Regions from separate parts of the Pseudomonas medicaginis genome, predicted to be linked through region 3. Evidence: predicted binding sites of a transcription regulator. Region 3 holds the regulator's gene; each other region holds the start of a gene.

Region 1 (4,211 bases), 3.4 Mb from region 3:
GCCCGCAACCGGCGAGGCCGATCATGACCGCACGCTTGCTCCCCAGGTTATCGATGATCCGGCCCGCGTAAGGACGGCTGAGCAGGGTGGCGAGGTACTGGACGCTGATCACCAGCCCGGCAATGACCGCGCCGAAACCCAGTTCGCCGTGGACATACCCGGGCAGCACGGCGAGGGGGATACCGACATTCAGGTAACCAATGAATGTGAACAGGACGATGGAAACGACTTGCAGCGTGACCGCCAGGGGGCGCTGGGAATCTGACATGGGAAAAAGGTCCGCGGAGCAGCAGGATAGATAGGCTGCTTATGATAACGGCGACCGTGGCGTTCGGGCGGGGAAAAGTAAAACTATTTGCCCAATGGTGGCTCAGCTGTCGTGCTGTCCACTGACCAGGCGCGTGGTTACCAGCGCGGCGATGGCGTTTTCTTCGCTGCCGAAGCGAGCCAGCAGGGCCGCTTGTTTCTCGGCGGGAAGGCGGGTCCAGATATCGACCATTTTTTCGGCGGTGCCGATCAGGACGCTGGCCTGGGCTTCGCTGAAGGGAGGGGTGTCATCGCTCATGGGTGGGCACTCGGATTCAGGCAGTGTGGAAAGCGCATCTTAGCGCTTTCCACACGGTCTGGTGGTGCGGGTCAATCAGTCTTCGCTGTCGGCCTGGCGGCGTTCAGCGGCTTCCTTGGGCTCGGGTTGCTGGACATCAGGTTGCCCCCCGGCTTGTAGCGTGGTCGTCTGCTCAGTGTCGTGCAGGCTTGGGAAGGGGAGATTAGGGATCTCGTGCATATCGCGCTCCTCGCAAAGTCTGTGGATAGATCTGGTAGATCCGCGCTTTTACAAAGCCCGGGCAGGATACCCCAGGAGAAATGACAAAAAGACTTTTAAATCCCGTCGGGCCGACAAAAGGGATTGTCTAGACACGTCATGTTCAATAGTCACGTCGCTTGCGAAATGCCCAGCGGCCGGCAATCAGCGTGAAGGTTGCCACCAGTGCCACCAGGATCCAGAAGCCTTCGGGATCGCTGGCAAGCGGCACGCCACCGACGTTCATGCCAAAGAAGCCGGCAATGATGTTGATGGGCAATGCCAATACCGTGACCACCGTCAGGGTGAACAGGGTGCGGTTGCTTTGTTCGTTGAGGTTGGCGGCGATTTCTTCCTGGAGCAGCTTGATCCGTTCACTCAACGCGGTGAGGTCGTTGATGATCAGGGCGAACTCCTCGGTGGATTTGCGCAGCTCCTTGACGTCTTCTTTCTGCAACCATTGCGGCGGGCGGTTGAGCAGACGTAGCAATGAACCCGGCTCCAGGGCCAGCAAGCGCTGCAAGCGCACCAGCACCCGGCGGTTGCTGCCCAGCTCGGCGCGGTTGGTGGACAGCTGCGAGGACAGCAACTGATCTTCGACCTGGTCGACGCTCAGGCTGGTCTTGCGCACGATCTGGGTCAGCACTTCGCCCTGGTCACGCAGCAAGTGCACGAGTAACTCCACTGGCGAGCGAAAGCACTCGCCGGCCTTCACCGACGAGCGCAGCTTGTCGACCGAGTGCAAGGGTTGCAGGCGCGCGCTGACGATCAATCGACTGTGCACGCAAACCCACAATGTGGAGACATCCGAGGACACCATGTTGCTGAGGTTGAACACGACATCGTTCACCACGGCCAGCAACGCCGAGTCGACATGCTCAATGCGGGTCGAGCGCGAGCCTTCGTGCAAGGCTTCGAAAAATTCCTGGGGCAGGTCCAGGTGACCTTTCATCCAGCGCTCGCACGCAGCGTGGGCCAGGTTCAGGTGCAGCCAGAGGAACTCATCCGAGTCTTGCGCGTGTTGCAGGCTCCGTAAGGCCTGGGCCGAATCGATCTCCTGCCCGCGTTCGCCGGGGCGGAAACGGAACCCGTAAAGCAGGCCGAACAGGTCCGGATCACGGTGGCTTTGATCAAGGCTGTGGTTCATGAAGTCTCGCTGGCGGGAAGTGCCTGTCGCGGCTACAGGTTCACTTGAACGCCATCTTCGCAAGCTTTCTTGATGGTTTTGTGACAGTTCCATTCGCACCGCCAAGCTGGCGCTACCGGCAGTCGCCAAGTTTCAAGAATGCCCCGGGCAGGCCGATGCCGTGTACATATCCCCCCCGTATTCAGTGTGTTGCGGACATGGGGGGGCGGGACATCGTTCCTGTTCCTCTTGCTTAGAGATTGCTCCCATGATTCTACAAAAATCCCTTCGAGCCCAGATTCTCGCCCTGTTGAGTGGCAGCCTGCTGGCAATGTTGCTGATCGCCCTGGCGTCCTTTCATTTCCTTTCCAACGGTGTCCAGAACTATCGCAACCTGATCGATGGACCGTTGCGTGCCTCGCAATTGATCGACGAGGCCAACCTGCAGTTCAAGGTGCAGGTGCAGGAATGGAAAAACGTCCTGCTGCGCGGCAAGCAGCAGGCGGACCTGGATAAATACTGGAAGCAGTTCGAGGAACGTCAGCGTGAGGTCCAAGGCATCCTTGGCCAATTGAGCGAACGTGAAGGTGTGCCGGCATCAGTCAAGACCCGTATCGTGGCCCTGCGCGATGAACATCGTCAGTTGGGCGCCGCCTACCAAAAGGGCCGTGACGCATTTGTCGCCTCCGGTGGCGATTCGGCGGCGGGTGATGCGGCGGTCAAGGGCGTGGACCGTGCGGCCAGTGAACAAATGAGTGCGCTGGTGGCGGAACTGCGCAAGCTGGGCTCCGAGCAATCGACGCTGATCAGTGCCGGCGCCGATCGCACGATTATGCTGGGCACCGTGATCATGCTGGTGTCGGGTGTGCTGATTGGGCTGTTCAGCCTGTGGCTGGTCAATCGCAACCTGGTTCAACCGATCCGTAACCTGATCGACTACGTGACCCGACTCAGCCATGGGCGTTTCGCCGAGCGTGTGACGAGCAACCGTCAGGACGAGCTGGGCAATCTGGCGGTAGCGGCCAACACATTGCGCGATTTCCTTGCCGAAACCTTTACCCGTCTGCAACGCAGTGCCACGGAACTGGACAGTGCCAGCGGTGAGCTCAATGCCATCGCCAGCCTGATGAGCCAGGGCACCAGCGAGCAATTCGAACGCACCGACCAGGTGGCGACGGCGATGAACGAAATGTCCGCCACGGCCCAGGAAGTGGCCCGTCATGCCGCCGATGCGGCGCAGGCGGCCGATGACGCCGATCAATCGGCGCAACAGGGCGAGAAGGTCATGCAGGGGACCATCCACACCATCACCCGGATGCGCGGCGAGATCGCCAACACGGCCACGGTCATCCGTCAGTTGGAAACCGACAGCGGGCGCATCGGCAAGGTGCTAGAGGTGATCCGCGGCATCGCTGAACAGACGAACCTGCTGGCCCTCAATGCTGCCATCGAAGCCGCGCGAGCCGGGGAGGCGGGGCGCGGTTTCGCGGTGGTCGCCGATGAGGTCCGCAGCCTGGCCCAGCGTACGGCCTCGTCAATCATCGAGATCAACCAGATTATCCAGACTGTACAAACGGGAGCGGTGGACGCGGCCCACGCCATTGAGAGTGGGCAGTCACGCAGCGAGGAAAGTGTGGAGCAAGTGACCCAGGCCGGTGTGATGCTCGAACGCATCACCCAGGCTGTCGAAGCGATTCGCGACATGAACCGCCAGATCGCCACGGCAGCCGAAGAGCAGACTTCCGTGGCCGAAGACATTTCCCGCAACCTGACGGAAATCACCTGCATTGCCAGCACTAACCTGGACAATGTGCAGCGCACCGAAGCCGCCAGTCGGGATTTGCACGGTTTGTCGGGACAGTTGAATGAAGTGACGGCGCGGCTGAGTGCCTGACGGTCGTTCGCGACAGGTATCGATAAACGCAAAAGAGCCGCGCAACCCCAAGGTTGCGCGGCTCTTTTTTTGCCGATGGATCAAGTGTCTTGCTTGTTGCTCAGGACTTTGCCGGTCGTGGCATCGAAATCAACATCAAACTCTTTGCCGTCGGCGGTTTTCAATTCGACTTCATATTCATAACCGTTGAAGTGGTTATCCAGGTCGGTGTCGGTGATGGTAGCGCCCGGGTGCAACTTCAGGGCTTCGTCGTTCATCGATTCAAGGGACTTGATCTTGCCTTCCTTGACCAGTTGAGGAATCTGATCGACGCGAACATCTGCCTGGGCCAGGCCAGCGGTGAGAGTCAGGGCAGCAGCGGTAAACAGGGCAGTCAACGTTTTCATGAG
Region 2 (4,211 bases), 1.4 Mb from region 3:
GCCCTCGACATCGGCAAGCGCGCCGACTGGCTGGTGCTCGATGGCAACGATCCATACTTGGCCACGGCCCAGGGTGACGGGATCCTCAATCGCTGGTTGTTTGCCGGTGGCGATCGCCAGGTGCGTGATGTGATGGTCGGCGGGAAATGGGTGGTGCGCGATGGCCGGCATGCCGACGAAGAGCAAAGTGCCCGGGCGTTTACCCAGGTTCTTCGCGAACTCCTGGGCTGACACGATCAGCCCTGCGGGAGCGAGCTTGCTCGCGATGGAGTCTTTACCTTCAACATACCTGTTGACTGAAAGTCCGCTATCGCGAGCAAGCTCGCTCCCACATTGGCTATTCGGAGGCAGTTAATCCGAAGTCTTGGCCATCTGCCGATCCGACGCGCGCCAGATCAACCGTGTGGTGTCGTAGCCCTGCTGGCGCGCCGTGCTCAGCAGTTCCTCGCGCACGACGCTATTGACGGTCGGTGTACGGGACAGCAGCCACATGTAGCGACGGCTCGGGTCGCCGACGATGGCGGTCTTGTAGTCATCGCTGACGTACAACACCCAGTACTGCCCTTTCGCCACGCCCGGCACGATCCGGGAAAACCAGTTGTCGAATTCGACCCAGAGCTTATCGGTCTTGCCCGGCACCTGCGGCGTGGCGGTGCCCCTGGCTTCTTCCCACTGCCAGTCCGAGGTCAGGCAGCGATTGAGCACACCCACGTTGCCGTCTGGCTTGAGGGTGTAGTGAGCTTCCGATTGCGCGCAGTTGCGCTGGAAATACATGGGCAGGCGGGCCAACTCATACCAGGTCCCTTGGTAACGCTTGAGATTGACGTTGTTGACCGTCTTGGGTGCCAACGGATCTTCGCCAGAAGTGGCACAGCCAGCCAAAACCAGGCCAGCCAAAAGCACAAACACTAACCGCATCATTATTTTTCTCCCGTGGGCGCTTGGCCCCGGTTTACTTCAGGCCTTGGCCGGAAAACATCAACACTTTGTCACCGGCGTACTGCACGCTGATAAAGCTTTTCTGATCGCCCCAGGTGCAGCTGGACATGCCGAGCGCGCCCGAACAGTCAGTCGGCTTCCCCAGCAACGTTTCGACTTCGGACTTGGGCATGCCAGCCGACAGCTTCGAATAGTTTTCCTGGTTGACCTTGCTGCATGCGGTCAACACGACGCACATAAACAGCAGGGCGATAGATCGCAGCGACATGGTGTAACTCCTGGAACGGAAGGGAGGTGGCAGGGTGCCAACCTGATCCTTAGAAGAGAAAACCCCTATCTGGTTCCCTGACGCGCCCAGTATTTATTGGCTGTGCAGAGGTGTTTCATCGATGAATCAACCGGTTTGTGACGCCGTCGTACCTTTCGTCGGGATCAGGCCCTTGGCGCCTGATGGGCCGGGCTTTTGCGCCGATAAAAAACAACAGCGCAAAATCCTGGGCTACGGCAAATTGACAGCCCTTCCTGACCCGTCCCTCCGCAGTAGTGTTCTTAATGACCAGAAACATGAAATTCAGCCATAAAATCCTGCTGGCTGCCGCCCTCGTGGTGGCCGTTGCATTCGCCTGTTTCATCCTGTTCAACGACTATCGTCAACGCCAGAGCCTACACGCCAGCACCGAGACCTCCATGCAGGAACTTGGCAGCCTGACCAGCCGTAACATCCAGACGTGGGTCGACGGCCGTATCCAATTGCTGCAATCGCTGGCCCAGCAGATCGCCGTGGACGGCAGCAGTGCCGACAGCCTCAAGCGCGCCGTGGGCCTGCCGGCCTACACGGGCAACTTCCAGCTCAGCTATTTCGGCGGCATCGACGGCGTGATGTTTTCGGTACCGGCCGGCAATCGCGCCGCCGACTACGACCCGCGCGCCCGTGGCTGGTACAAGGCCGCCAACAGCGCACAGCAAACCATCGTCACCGAACCCTACATCGCCGCCTCGTCGGGCAAGCTGGTGATCACCGTCGCCACGCCGGTACAGCACCAAAACCAGATGATTGGCGTAGCCGGTGCGGACATCGACCTGTCCAGCGTCAGCGCCATCATCAACTCGCTGAACTTCGGCGGCCACGGCCACGCATTCATCGTCAGCGCCGACGGTAAGATCCTGATCCACCCCGACAGCAAGCGCGTGCTCAAGACCCTGGCCGAGGCCTACCCCAACGGCGCACCGCAGATCAGCCCGGGCGTGAAGGAAGTCGACCTCGACGGCAAGACCCAATTCATCTCCTTCACCCGCGTCAACGGCCTGCCGGGCGCCGACTGGTACGTGGCGCTGGTGCTCGACACGGACACCGCGCTGGCGATGCTCAGTGAGTTCCGTACGTCGGCGCTGATCGCCATGGTCATCGCCGTGGTGTTTATCATCGCCCTGCTCGGCATGTTGATCCGCGTACTGATGCAACCACTGCTGACCATGGGCCGCGCCATGCATGACATCGCCGAAGGCGAAGGCGACCTGACCCGCCGCCTGGTCATCCACGGCCACGACGAATTCGGCGCACTGGGGACTTCGTTCAACCGCTTTGTCGAACGCATTCATACCTCGATCCGTGAAGTGGCCTCGGCCACCGGCCAGGTCAACGAAGTCGCCTTGCGTGTGGTCAGCGCGTCCAACTCATCGATGTTCAACTCCGACCAGCAGGCTTCGCGCACCAGCAGCGTGGCCGCGGCCATCAACCAGCTCGGTGCCGCCGCCCAGGAAATCGCCCAGAACGCTGCCCTCGCCTCGCAACACTCCAGCGAGGCCCGCAACCTGGCCGAAGACGGCCAGCAAGTGGTGGATAAAACCATCGCAGCCATGCAGCAGTTGTCGGCCAAGATCAGCGACTCGTGCGGCAACATCGAAACCCTGAACAGCAACACGGTGAATATCGGCCAGATTCTCGAGGTGATCACCAGCATTTCCCAGCAAACCAACCTGCTCGCCCTCAACGCCGCCATCGAAGCCGCCCGTGCCGGTGAGGCCGGACGCGGCTTCGCGGTGGTGGCCGATGAAGTGCGCAACCTGGCCCACCGTACCCAGGATTCGGCGCAGCAAGTGCAGAAGATGATCGAAGAACTGCAAGTTGGCGCACGGGAAGCGGTACTGACCATGACCGACAGTCAGCGCCAGAGCGAAGGCAGCGTCAGCATCGCCAACCAGGCCGGCGAACGACTGGGCAGCGTGACCCAGCGCATTGGTGAAATCGACGGCATGAACCAATCCGTGGCCACCGCCACTGAAGAACAGACCGCCGTGGTGGAGTCGATCAACGTCGACATCACCGAGATCAACACCCTGAACCAGGAAGGCGTGGAAAACCTGCAAGCGACCCTGCGGGCCTGTGCCGACCTTGAGCAGCAGGCGGCGCGGTTGAAGCAGTTGGTGGGCAGTTTCCGGATCTAGCGCCTGGACAGACCCCATCGCGAGCAAGCTCGCTCCCACATTAATGATTGCGAACGGGGTCAAATGTGGGAGCGAGCTTGCTCGCGATAGCGGCGTCAGCTACACCGAAAGAATCAGAACCTGGACCCAGGCCTGCTCAAGAATGCCATTTCCTCAGCCGTGGACTCGCGCCCCAACACCGCATTGCGGTGGGGAAACCGTCCAAACCGGGCAATGATCCTCTGGTGCCGCTCGGCATAATCCAGGTTGTCTTCAAACACCGCCCGCCGCGCTTCAGGCTGTTCTCGAACCAGGTCGATAAACCGTGACACGGCTTCGTTCTGCACCGCGAGGTTTTCGCAGTGTTCGAGTACGAGGTAGATGAATACGCGCTGGATCGGCTTGAGTTGTCGGTCGAACCCCGCCGCCAGGCCTTGGGCGACCAGTGCTTGGGCACGCAGGTCGCCGGAAAAGCTTTTAGGGGTGTCGCGATAGATCATCCGCGGGAGTTGATCCAGTAGCAGTACCAGGGCCAGCCAACCTTCCGGGCGTTGCGCCCAGTCGGTCAATCCGCCGGTCAGCGCCTGCTCGACCCGATCGCCGAAGCGCTCTTGCGCCTGGCGATCATGGCCTTTGCCAAACCACAGCTTGCCCTTGTCAGCCGCTATGTCGTCCGGCGTCTGGGCTGAACCAAACCACCAATCGAGCAACGGCTGCCAGGGCTCGGCCATGATTTACTCCTTGTGGTATGCCGTGGCGCGGGCCACTTCTTCCTTCGAACCGAGGAACACGGCCACGCGCTGGTGCAGGCCTTCAGGCTTGATATCGAGGATGCGCTGGTGACCGTC
Region 3 (4,211 bases):
AACTCGGCTCCCTGGCCTGGAACCAGCTGCAAGGCAGCCGTCCGGCCCAGGCCAATCTGTGGCGTCGCCTGCAACGCATCGGCCTGTCCGGTCCGTTGTCCCGGGACCTGCTGGCGCTGATCAATGGCATCGAAGAGCCGCGCCAGGCCTGGCGCATGTTGTTGGCGCACCTGGCGCGGATGATCGCGACCCCGGAAGTCGAGCCGTTGGAAGAGGGCGGGGTAATTGCCATGGTCGGCCCTGCCGGCATGGGCAAGACCACCACCCTGGCCAAGCTCGCCGCCCGTTATGTACTCAAGTACGGCGCCCAGAGCATCGCCCTGGTGAGCATGGACAGTTTCCGCATCGGTGCCCAGGAACAACTCAAGACCCTGGGCCGGATCCTCAATGTGTCGGTGACCCATGTGGATCCGGGGCAATCCCTGGCCCAGGCGCTGGAGCCGCTGCTGCGCAAACGCGTCGTGCTGATCGATACCGCAGGCCTGCAAGCCAGCGATCCGGCCCTGCGCATGCAGCTCGAAAGCCTGGCCGGGCGCGGCATCAAGTCAAAAAATTATCTCGTGTTGGCAACCACCAGCCAGAAACAGGTTCTAACCGCCGCATACCACAGCTACAAACGCTGCGGGCTGGCCGGCTGCATCCTGACTAAGCTGGACGAAACGGCAAGCCTGGGCGAGGTGTTGAGCCTGGCGATCGGTCATGAACTACCGGTGGCCTACCTGACCGACGGGCCGCGGATCCCGGATGATTTGCATCTGCCGCGCCGTCATCAACTGGTCAGTCGTGCCGTGAGTGTGCAAATGCAGGAAGAACCCAGCGAAGAAGCCATGGCTGACATGTTCGCTGATATCTACCACAGCCCGACCAAGCAGGTCGGCTGAGGTAATCATGAAAATTTTTTGTACCTACATCGATGGCCTGCCTTGCATTGTTCCGTATGCGAACGCGCAGCCAGTAATGTGGCCTCCGTCTAAGAAGACAAGGTAAAGAACGAACATGGGCAGCATGCATCCCGTACAGGTGATCGCGGTGACCGGCGGCAAAGGTGGCGTCGGGAAGACTAACGTGTCAGTGAACTTGTCCCTGGCTCTGGCAGAGCTTGGCCGACGGGTCATGCTGCTGGACGCCGACCTGGGCCTGGCGAACGTCGACGTGTTGCTGGGGCTTACCCCCAAGCGCACCCTGGCGGACGTGATCGAAGGCCGTTGCGAACTGCGCGACGTGTTGTTGCAGGGGCCGGGCGGGATTCGCATCGTGCCGGCGGCCTCGGGCACCCAGAGCATGGTTCACCTGACCCCGGCGCAGCACGCGGGCCTGATCCAGGCTTTCAGTGACATCGGCGACAACCTCGATGTGCTGGTGATCGACACCGCGGCCGGCATCGGCGACTCGGTCGTCAGTTTCGTGCGCGCCGCCCAGGAAGTGCTGCTGGTGGTCTGCGATGAGCCAACGTCCATCACCGACGCCTACGCCCTGATCAAACTGCTTAACCGCGACTATGGCATGAACCGCTTCCGCGTCCTGGCCAACATGGCCCAGAGCCCGCAGGAAGGACGCAACCTGTTCGCCAAGTTGACCAAGGTCACCGATCGCTTCCTGGACGTCGCCCTACAATACGTCGGCGCCGTGCCGTACGACGAAAGCGTGCGCAAGGCCGTCCAGAAGCAACGTGCCGTTTATGAAGCCTTTCCACGTTCCAAATGCGCGCTGGCGTTCAAGGCGATCGCCCAGAAGGTCGACACCTGGCCGCTGCCGGCCAACCCTCGCGGGCATCTGGAATTTTTCGTCGAGCGTCTTGTGCAACAAACAGCAGGGCCCGTGCTATGACAGCCAGCGGTTACAACCACCTCTACAAAAAATCGGCACGGGACGCCCAGTACGAATTGATCGAGCGTTACGCGCCACTGGTCAAGCGTATCGCCTATCACTTGCTGGCGCGATTGCCAGCCAGCGTGCAGGTCGAGGACTTGATCCAGGCCGGCATGATCGGCCTGCTTGAAGTGTCGAACAAATACGACGCCAGCAAGGGTGCCAGTTTCGAGACCTATGCCGGTATACGCATTCGCGGGGCGATGCTCGATGAAGTCCGCAAGGGCGATTGGGCCCCGCGTTCGGTGCACCGCAATACCCGCATGGTCAGCGACGCGATTCGGGCAATTGAAGCGAAAACCGGACGTGACGCTAAAGATCACGAAGTTGCGGCCGAACTCCAGTTGAGTCTCGATGATTATTACGGGATTTTGAACGATACCTTGGGCAGCCGCCTGTTCAGTTTCGACGACCTGCTTCAGGACGGCGAACACGAAGGGCTGCATGAGGATGGCGCGAGTGCTCACATGGAGCCATCGCGTGACCTGGAAGATGAGCGTTTCCAGAGCGCGCTGGCGGATGCGATTGCCAATTTGCCGGAGCGTGAGCGACTGGTCTTGGCGCTGTACTACGACGAAGAGCTGAATCTCAAGGAAATCGGTGAGGTCCTGGGGGTCAGCGAATCGCGGGTCAGCCAGTTACACAGCCAGTGCGCGGCCCGTTTGCGGGGGCGTTTGGGGGAGTGGCGAGCGCGCTGACAGGCAGTGTGGGGACACTGCGAACGAGGCTGGCCTGGCAGGTACTGCGCCAGTCTCCGTCCGTTGTGCTCCAGGCTGTTGTCGAGCGTTGTGCCGGATTGATTGAAATGGCGCGTCCAGGTGCTGGGCGCGTTTAAGACTGCTTGGAGGTCGAATTGGACAAGAACATGAAAATCCTCATCGTTGATGACTTCTCAACGATGCGGCGGATCATTAAAAACCTGTTGCGTGACCTTGGGTTCACCAACACGGCCGAAGCAGATGACGGGACCACTGCGCTCCCGATGTTGCACAGTGGCAACTTCGATTTCCTGGTCACCGACTGGAACATGCCGGGCATGACCGGTATCGACCTGCTGCGCCAAGTGCGTGCCGACGAAAAACTCAAGCATCTTCCGGTGCTGATGGTCACTGCCGAAGCCAAGCGCGAGCAGATCATCGAAGCGGCCCAGGCTGGTGTAAACGGCTATGTGGTCAAACCCTTCACGGCCCAGGCGTTGAAAGAGAAGATCGAAAAAATCTTCGAACGCATCGGTTAACGGCGCCACGGGGGAGCTATGGACAACGAATCTTCAATGGGCGATTTCGAATCGACCCTGAAAAAACATGCCCGCGAACTGGTCGACAGCCTTGAAAAAGGTCGCTTTGGCGATGCGGTTCAAATGATCCATGAGCTCAACCAGACCCGTGACCGCGGTCTGTATCAGGAAGTGGGCAAGCTCACGCGTGAACTGCACAGCGCGATTGTCAATTTCCAGATCGACCCGCACATGCCGCAGGCCGAGGAAGTCTCGCAGATCACCGACGCCACCGAGCGCCTGGGGTATGTGGTCAAGCTGACCGAGGCCGCCGCCAACCGCACCATGGACCTGGTGGAAAGTGCAACGCCGCTGGTCAATGGCCTGAGCGAAGAAGCCCAGGCCTTGAGCACCGACTGGGGCCGGTTCATGCGTCGCGAAGTCGGCGCTGAAGAGTTCCGGGAACTGGCCCGTCGGGTCGACGGTTTCCTGACGCGCAGCAGCACCGAGAACCGCGCGGTGGCAAGCAACCTCAACGACATTCTGCTGGCCCAGGACTATCAGGACCTGACCGGCCAGGTGATCAAGCGTGTGACCCAACTGGTCACCGAAGTGGAAAGCAACCTGCTCAAACTGGTGCTGATGGCCAGCCAGGTCGACCGCTTTGCAGGCATCGAACACGACCGTGAAGCGATGCTTGCTGAAAAAGATCCACAAAAACATCTCTCGCAGGGTGAAGGTCCGCAAATTCATGCCGATAAAAGAGAAGACGTTATGTCCGGTCAGGACGATGTGGACGATCTGCTGTCCAGCCTTGGATTTTGATTTAGCCCTATTTTAGGAGCAGCCATTAATGAGCTTCGGCGCCGATGAAGAGATCCTTCAGGATTTCCTGGTTGAGGCCGGCGAGATTCTAGAGCAACTGTCCGAACAGCTGGTCGAGCTGGAAAGCCGACCTGATGATGCGGACCTGCTCAATGCAATTTTTCGCGGTTTCCACACTGTAAAAGGAGGCGCCGGCTTCCTCCAGCTCAACGAGCTGGTGGAGTGCTGTCACATTGCCGAGAACGTGTTCGACATCCTGCGCAAGGGTGAGCGTCGCGTTGATTCGGAGTTGATGGACGTG
Region 4 (4,211 bases), 2.3 Mb from region 3:
AAAAATGTTGGATGACCCACCGCTTTCGCGGGCAAGCCCGCTCCCACAGTTGTTCTGGGGTGGGCTCAAGATGCGTATGCGGCGCCCTGGATCCCTTGTGGGAGCGAGCTTGCTCGCGAAGACGGCCGGTCAGCCATAAGATCTATGGCTGTACCCAACCTCACTCCGCCAACAACACCGCCGCATCGAATCCTACCCGCAAGTTGCCCCAATGGCGGCCGTCGAAGAAGAACGGTACGTCGATCTCGGTCATGATTTCCCCGGTATCGCGCAGGTAGGTCTGCAGCAGGAAGCGCTGGACGTTGCCCGCCGCGCGCAGGCCGATCGGGTCGTTGAAGATGCGCTTGTTGCGGCACACTGGCAAATCCACGGTCCGGTCGCCGGTCGGTGGCTTGGAGACCCAGCTGTTGTTCACCGGGCAATAGCCCTTGCTGTCGACCATGAACGAAACCTTGCCACCCGGCGTGCCGCGGGTGAGTTTGTCGCATTCTTCCTGGCAGACCTGGGCAAAGCGTTCGGTGTAGCTGGTCATGTACTGCTTGGGGTCGGTGCCGGGGATTGGCTGGTAATTCTGATCAAACAGGTTCAAGCCTTCGCGTTGCAGTGCCTCCAGGCGGACCTGGAGCGTGTCGCGGCACTCGCTGGCGCGAGTGATGGCGGCGTCCAGCTTGCCATGGCCGAGCACGAAGCGACCCAACAGCGCCTGGACCTTTTCGGCCACGCCGGACAAGTCGCGGGTGGCGGTTGCCGAATGCTGCATGCGCTGGTCGATCAACTGGCTGTCGGCGTGAATCTGGGTAACCCGGTCGTTGATCCCGGTGTTGCTGTCGGCGAACTGCTGGATATGGGTCGCGATGTCCGCCAGCTTGCCGTTGGTGGACTCGAAATCGCCGATCATGCTTTCGAAATGGCCGGAGGCGCGCTCCACCACTTTCTGGGTTTCCCGGGCGCTGTGGCTGATCTGGGTGGTCTGTTCGTGGGTGGAGCTGACTTCATCGAGCATGGCGTCAATGTTGCGCGAGATATCGTCGGTGGCCCGGCTGACGTTCTGGGCCAAGGTACGCACCTCATCGGCCACCACCGCGAAGCCACGACCGCTTTCGCCGGCCCGGGCGGCTTCGATGGCGGCATTGAGGGCCAGCAGGTTGGTCTGGGCAGAGATCTGCTGGATCAACCCGACAATCGACTTGATGCTCGAGGAGCGCTGGTTCAGGGCGCTCACCAGGGTGGCAAACTCACCGAGGCTGCTGGAGATTTCACTGATATTGCCGGTCACTTCCAGCAGCTCGGCGTAGGAGTCGCGGGCCATGCTCAGGTTCTGCGCGGTGGTGCTGGAGATGCCCTGGGTCTGGCGCGAGACTTCTTCGATGCGGCCCACGGCGGTGTTGCTCTGGTCCATCACCTCCTTGGCGAAGCGGGCCTGGTGGGTGGCGCTGTCGCTGGAGTCACTGATGTTCTTCAGCGAGCGGGCCGATTCGACGGCGATGTGCACGGTCAGCGCCTGGACATTGCTGATGATCTCCCGCTGCTTGGCCAGGAACCGGTTGCAGGTGCCGGCCAGCGTGCGGATCTCGTCGTGAGTGACCAGCGGCAGGTCCTTGGACAGGTCACCTTCGCCGTTTGCGATCTCTTCCAGGGCCTTGGTCATGGCGGTGACGGGGCGCACGATGAGGTGGCGGAAATACCAGACCATGAAGCTGATCATGCCCAGCGTCAGGATCGCGCCGAAGAGCAGGGCATGGGTGAGGCTATCGAGCCGGCCTTCGATCTGCCCCAGCAATGCGCCGTCCAACTGCGCGGTGCGCAACAGCAGCACGATCTCTGCGCGGGCGCTCAGGGCCACCCAATACAACAAGCCGCTGACCAGCACCAACAGGAAAAGGCTCGACAGCTTTTTGGTGAGGGTATCGAAAAATTGCACCTCGATAGACTCGTACAAGGCCTTTAACGTCTGCATGCCGCTGCTCCTGGGCAAAAAAATCTCTCAATGGCATACATTCGACCGATAGCGGCAAAGCTTTAGCGTATTGGGGCGATTTGATATCAGTCTGCTATTTCGAGGTTTTTAACCTTTCCTGGGCGATGAGGCAGGGATGTCAATACCCATTGGATTGAATTAGACGAAAGTCGTACTAGCGCCTTGCCCAGCGGCTGCTACGGTTTGAAGTGCAAAACAATAAAAACAAAACGGGAGAGCACCTCCATGTCCACTGAAAAGCAACAAGCTGCGCGTGCCTACTGGACGGAAAACCTACGCTGGATGTTGATATTGCTGGCCATCTGGTTCCTGGTGTCGTTCGGCTTCGGCATTTTGTTGGTTGATTCACTCAACACCGTCAGTTTCTTCGGTACCCCGCTGGGGTTCTGGTTTGCCCAGCAGGGCTCCATTTATGTCTTTGTCATCGAGATTTTCTTCTATGTCTGGAAGATGAATCAGCTCGATCGCAAATATGATGTCCACGAAGACTGAGGGTGACGAGCATGGATACCCAAACCCTGATCTATTTGTTCGTCGGAGCGTCCTTTGCGCTTTACATCGCGATAGCCATCTGGACAAGAGCCGGTTCAACCAGTGAGTACTACGTTGCGAGCAAGGGCGTGCATCCGGTATTGAACGGGATGGCAACTGGCGCTGACTGGATGTCGGCGGCGTCGTTCATTTCCATGGCGGGCATTATCGCTTTCGCCGGTTATGACGGTTCGGTCTACCTGATGGGCTGGACCGGGGGCTATGTGCTCCTGGCGATGTGCCTGGCGCCTTACCTGCGCAAATTCGGCAAGTTCACCGTGCCCGAGTTCGTCGGCGCGCGGTATTACTCCCAGACCGCCCGGGTGGTGGCGGTGATTTGCGTGATTTTCATCTCCTTTACTTACGTGGCGGGACAGATGCGTGGCGTGGGCATCGTCTTTTCCCGTTATCTGGAAGTCGATATCAACACGGGTGTCATGATCGGCATGGCCATCGTGTTCTTTTACTCGGTACTCGGTGGCATGAAAGGCATCACCTACACTCAGGTGGCGCAATATTGCGTGATGATTTTTGCCTACATGGTGCCGGCAATCTATATCTCGATAATGATCACCGGTAATCCGATACCGCAGTTGGGCTTTATCAGCGAAGTGGCCGGTTCGGGACAGAGCGTGATCGAGCGGCTAAACGGGCTGGGTGCCGAGCTGGGCTTCACCGCCTATACCGATGGCACCAAATCGACCATGGATGTGTTTTTCATCACCATGGCGCTGATGGTGGGTACTGCGGGCCTGCCCCATGTGATCGTGCGTTTCTTTACCACGCCGACCGTACGCGATGCCCGCAAGTCAGCCGGCTACGCATTGTTGTTCATCGCTATTCTCTATACCACCGCACCGGCCGTGGCAGCCTTTGCTCGCACCAATTTACTCACCTCTATTCCCAACGTCAGTTACGCCACTGCCCCTGGCTGGTTCAAGACCTGGGAGAACTCGGGCCTTATAGCCTGGGCGGACAAGAACAACGACGGCATTATCCAGTATGGTCCGGGGGCGGCCCTGGTCGGTGCGCCGAGCTTCACCGGCGAGCGAGGGGCACATGAGCAGCGGTTGCTGAAAAACCAGGTCTCGCCAGTGGCCAACGAACTCTATGTCGACAACGACATCATGGTGTTGGCCAACCCTGAAATTGCCGGCCTGCCGGGGTGGGTGATCGCATTGATCGCTGCCGGTGGCCTGGCGGCGGCGCTTTCGACGGCGGCGGGGTTGTTGCTGGTGATCTCCACCTCGATTTCCCATGACCTGCTCAAAAGCAACATCATGCCCAGGATCAACGAGAAGCAGGAATTGCTCGCTGCACGAATCGCCGCCGGCGTGGCGGTATTGATTGCCGGGTTGTTCGGCATCTATCCACCCGCATTCGTCGCCCAGGTGGTTGCGTTCGCCTTCGGATTGGCGGCGTCTTCCTTCTTCCCGGTCATTGTTCTGGGGATCTTCTCCAAACGCATGAACCGTGAAGGTGCGATTGCCGGGATGATCGTCGGGCTGACGTTCACGTTTACCTACATCGTCTACTTCAAATTCATCAACCCGACGATGAACACGGCCGAGCATTGGTGGCTGGGTGTTTCCCCTGAAGGCATCGGCACGTTGGGGATGCTCTTCAACTTCCTGGCCGCGGTGGTGGTGTCACGCTTTACCGCACCGCCACCCGAGCACATCCAGCACTTGGTCGAAGACAT

What was found. Region 3 encodes FliA, which starts transcription of late flagellar genes. Its sites were predicted from a motif close to CTAAAGTTTNNNNNNNNNNNGCCGNTAA; they were not measured.
Region 1: a site for FliA is predicted at 2,081-2,108, ahead of ACMTA2_RS25505 (methyl-accepting chemotaxis protein). Genes of this name have one in related genera too.
Region 2: a site for FliA is predicted at 1,387-1,414, ahead of ACMTA2_RS03035 (methyl-accepting chemotaxis protein). Genes of this name have one in related genera too.
Region 4: a site for FliA is predicted at 1,996-2,023, ahead of ACMTA2_RS19200 (methyl-accepting chemotaxis protein). Genes of this name have one in related genera too.

The regions. Positions count from the first base shown of each region.
Region 1 is NZ_OZ221631.1:5,813,597-5,817,807, reverse strand. It holds gene ACMTA2_RS25525 (MFS transporter) at 1-268, opposite strand, end outside; gene ACMTA2_RS25520 (hypothetical protein) at 371-565, opposite strand; gene ACMTA2_RS25515 (hypothetical protein) at 641-784, opposite strand; gene ACMTA2_RS25510 (transporter) at 927-1,949, opposite strand; gene ACMTA2_RS25505 (methyl-accepting chemotaxis protein) at 2,197-3,822, shown strand; gene ACMTA2_RS25500 (PepSY domain-containing protein) at 3,903-4,208, opposite strand.
Region 2 is NZ_OZ221631.1:686,596-690,806, reverse strand. It holds gene ACMTA2_RS03050 (formimidoylglutamate deiminase) at 1-231, shown strand, start outside; gene ACMTA2_RS03045 (lipocalin family protein) at 352-921, opposite strand; gene ACMTA2_RS03040 (lipoprotein) at 953-1,207, opposite strand; gene ACMTA2_RS03035 (methyl-accepting chemotaxis protein) at 1,492-3,384, shown strand; gene ACMTA2_RS03030 (DUF924 family protein) at 3,498-4,094, opposite strand; gene ACMTA2_RS03025 (class 1 fructose-bisphosphatase) at 4,098-4,211, opposite strand, start outside.
Region 3 is NZ_OZ221631.1:2,066,161-2,070,371, forward strand. It holds gene flhF (flagellar biosynthesis GTPase FlhF) at 1-881, shown strand, start outside; gene fleN (flagellar synthesis regulator FleN) at 997-1,827, shown strand; gene fliA (RNA polymerase sigma factor FliA) at 1,824-2,567, shown strand; gene ACMTA2_RS09120 (chemotaxis response regulator CheY) at 2,735-3,106, shown strand; gene ACMTA2_RS09125 (protein phosphatase CheZ) at 3,125-3,910, shown strand; gene ACMTA2_RS09130 (chemotaxis protein CheA) at 3,939-4,211, shown strand, end outside.
Region 4 is NZ_OZ221631.1:4,343,546-4,347,756, reverse strand. It holds gene ACMTA2_RS19200 (methyl-accepting chemotaxis protein) at 161-1,957, opposite strand; gene ACMTA2_RS19195 (DUF4212 domain-containing protein) at 2,204-2,470, shown strand; gene ACMTA2_RS19190 (sodium:solute symporter family protein) at 2,482-4,211, shown strand, end outside.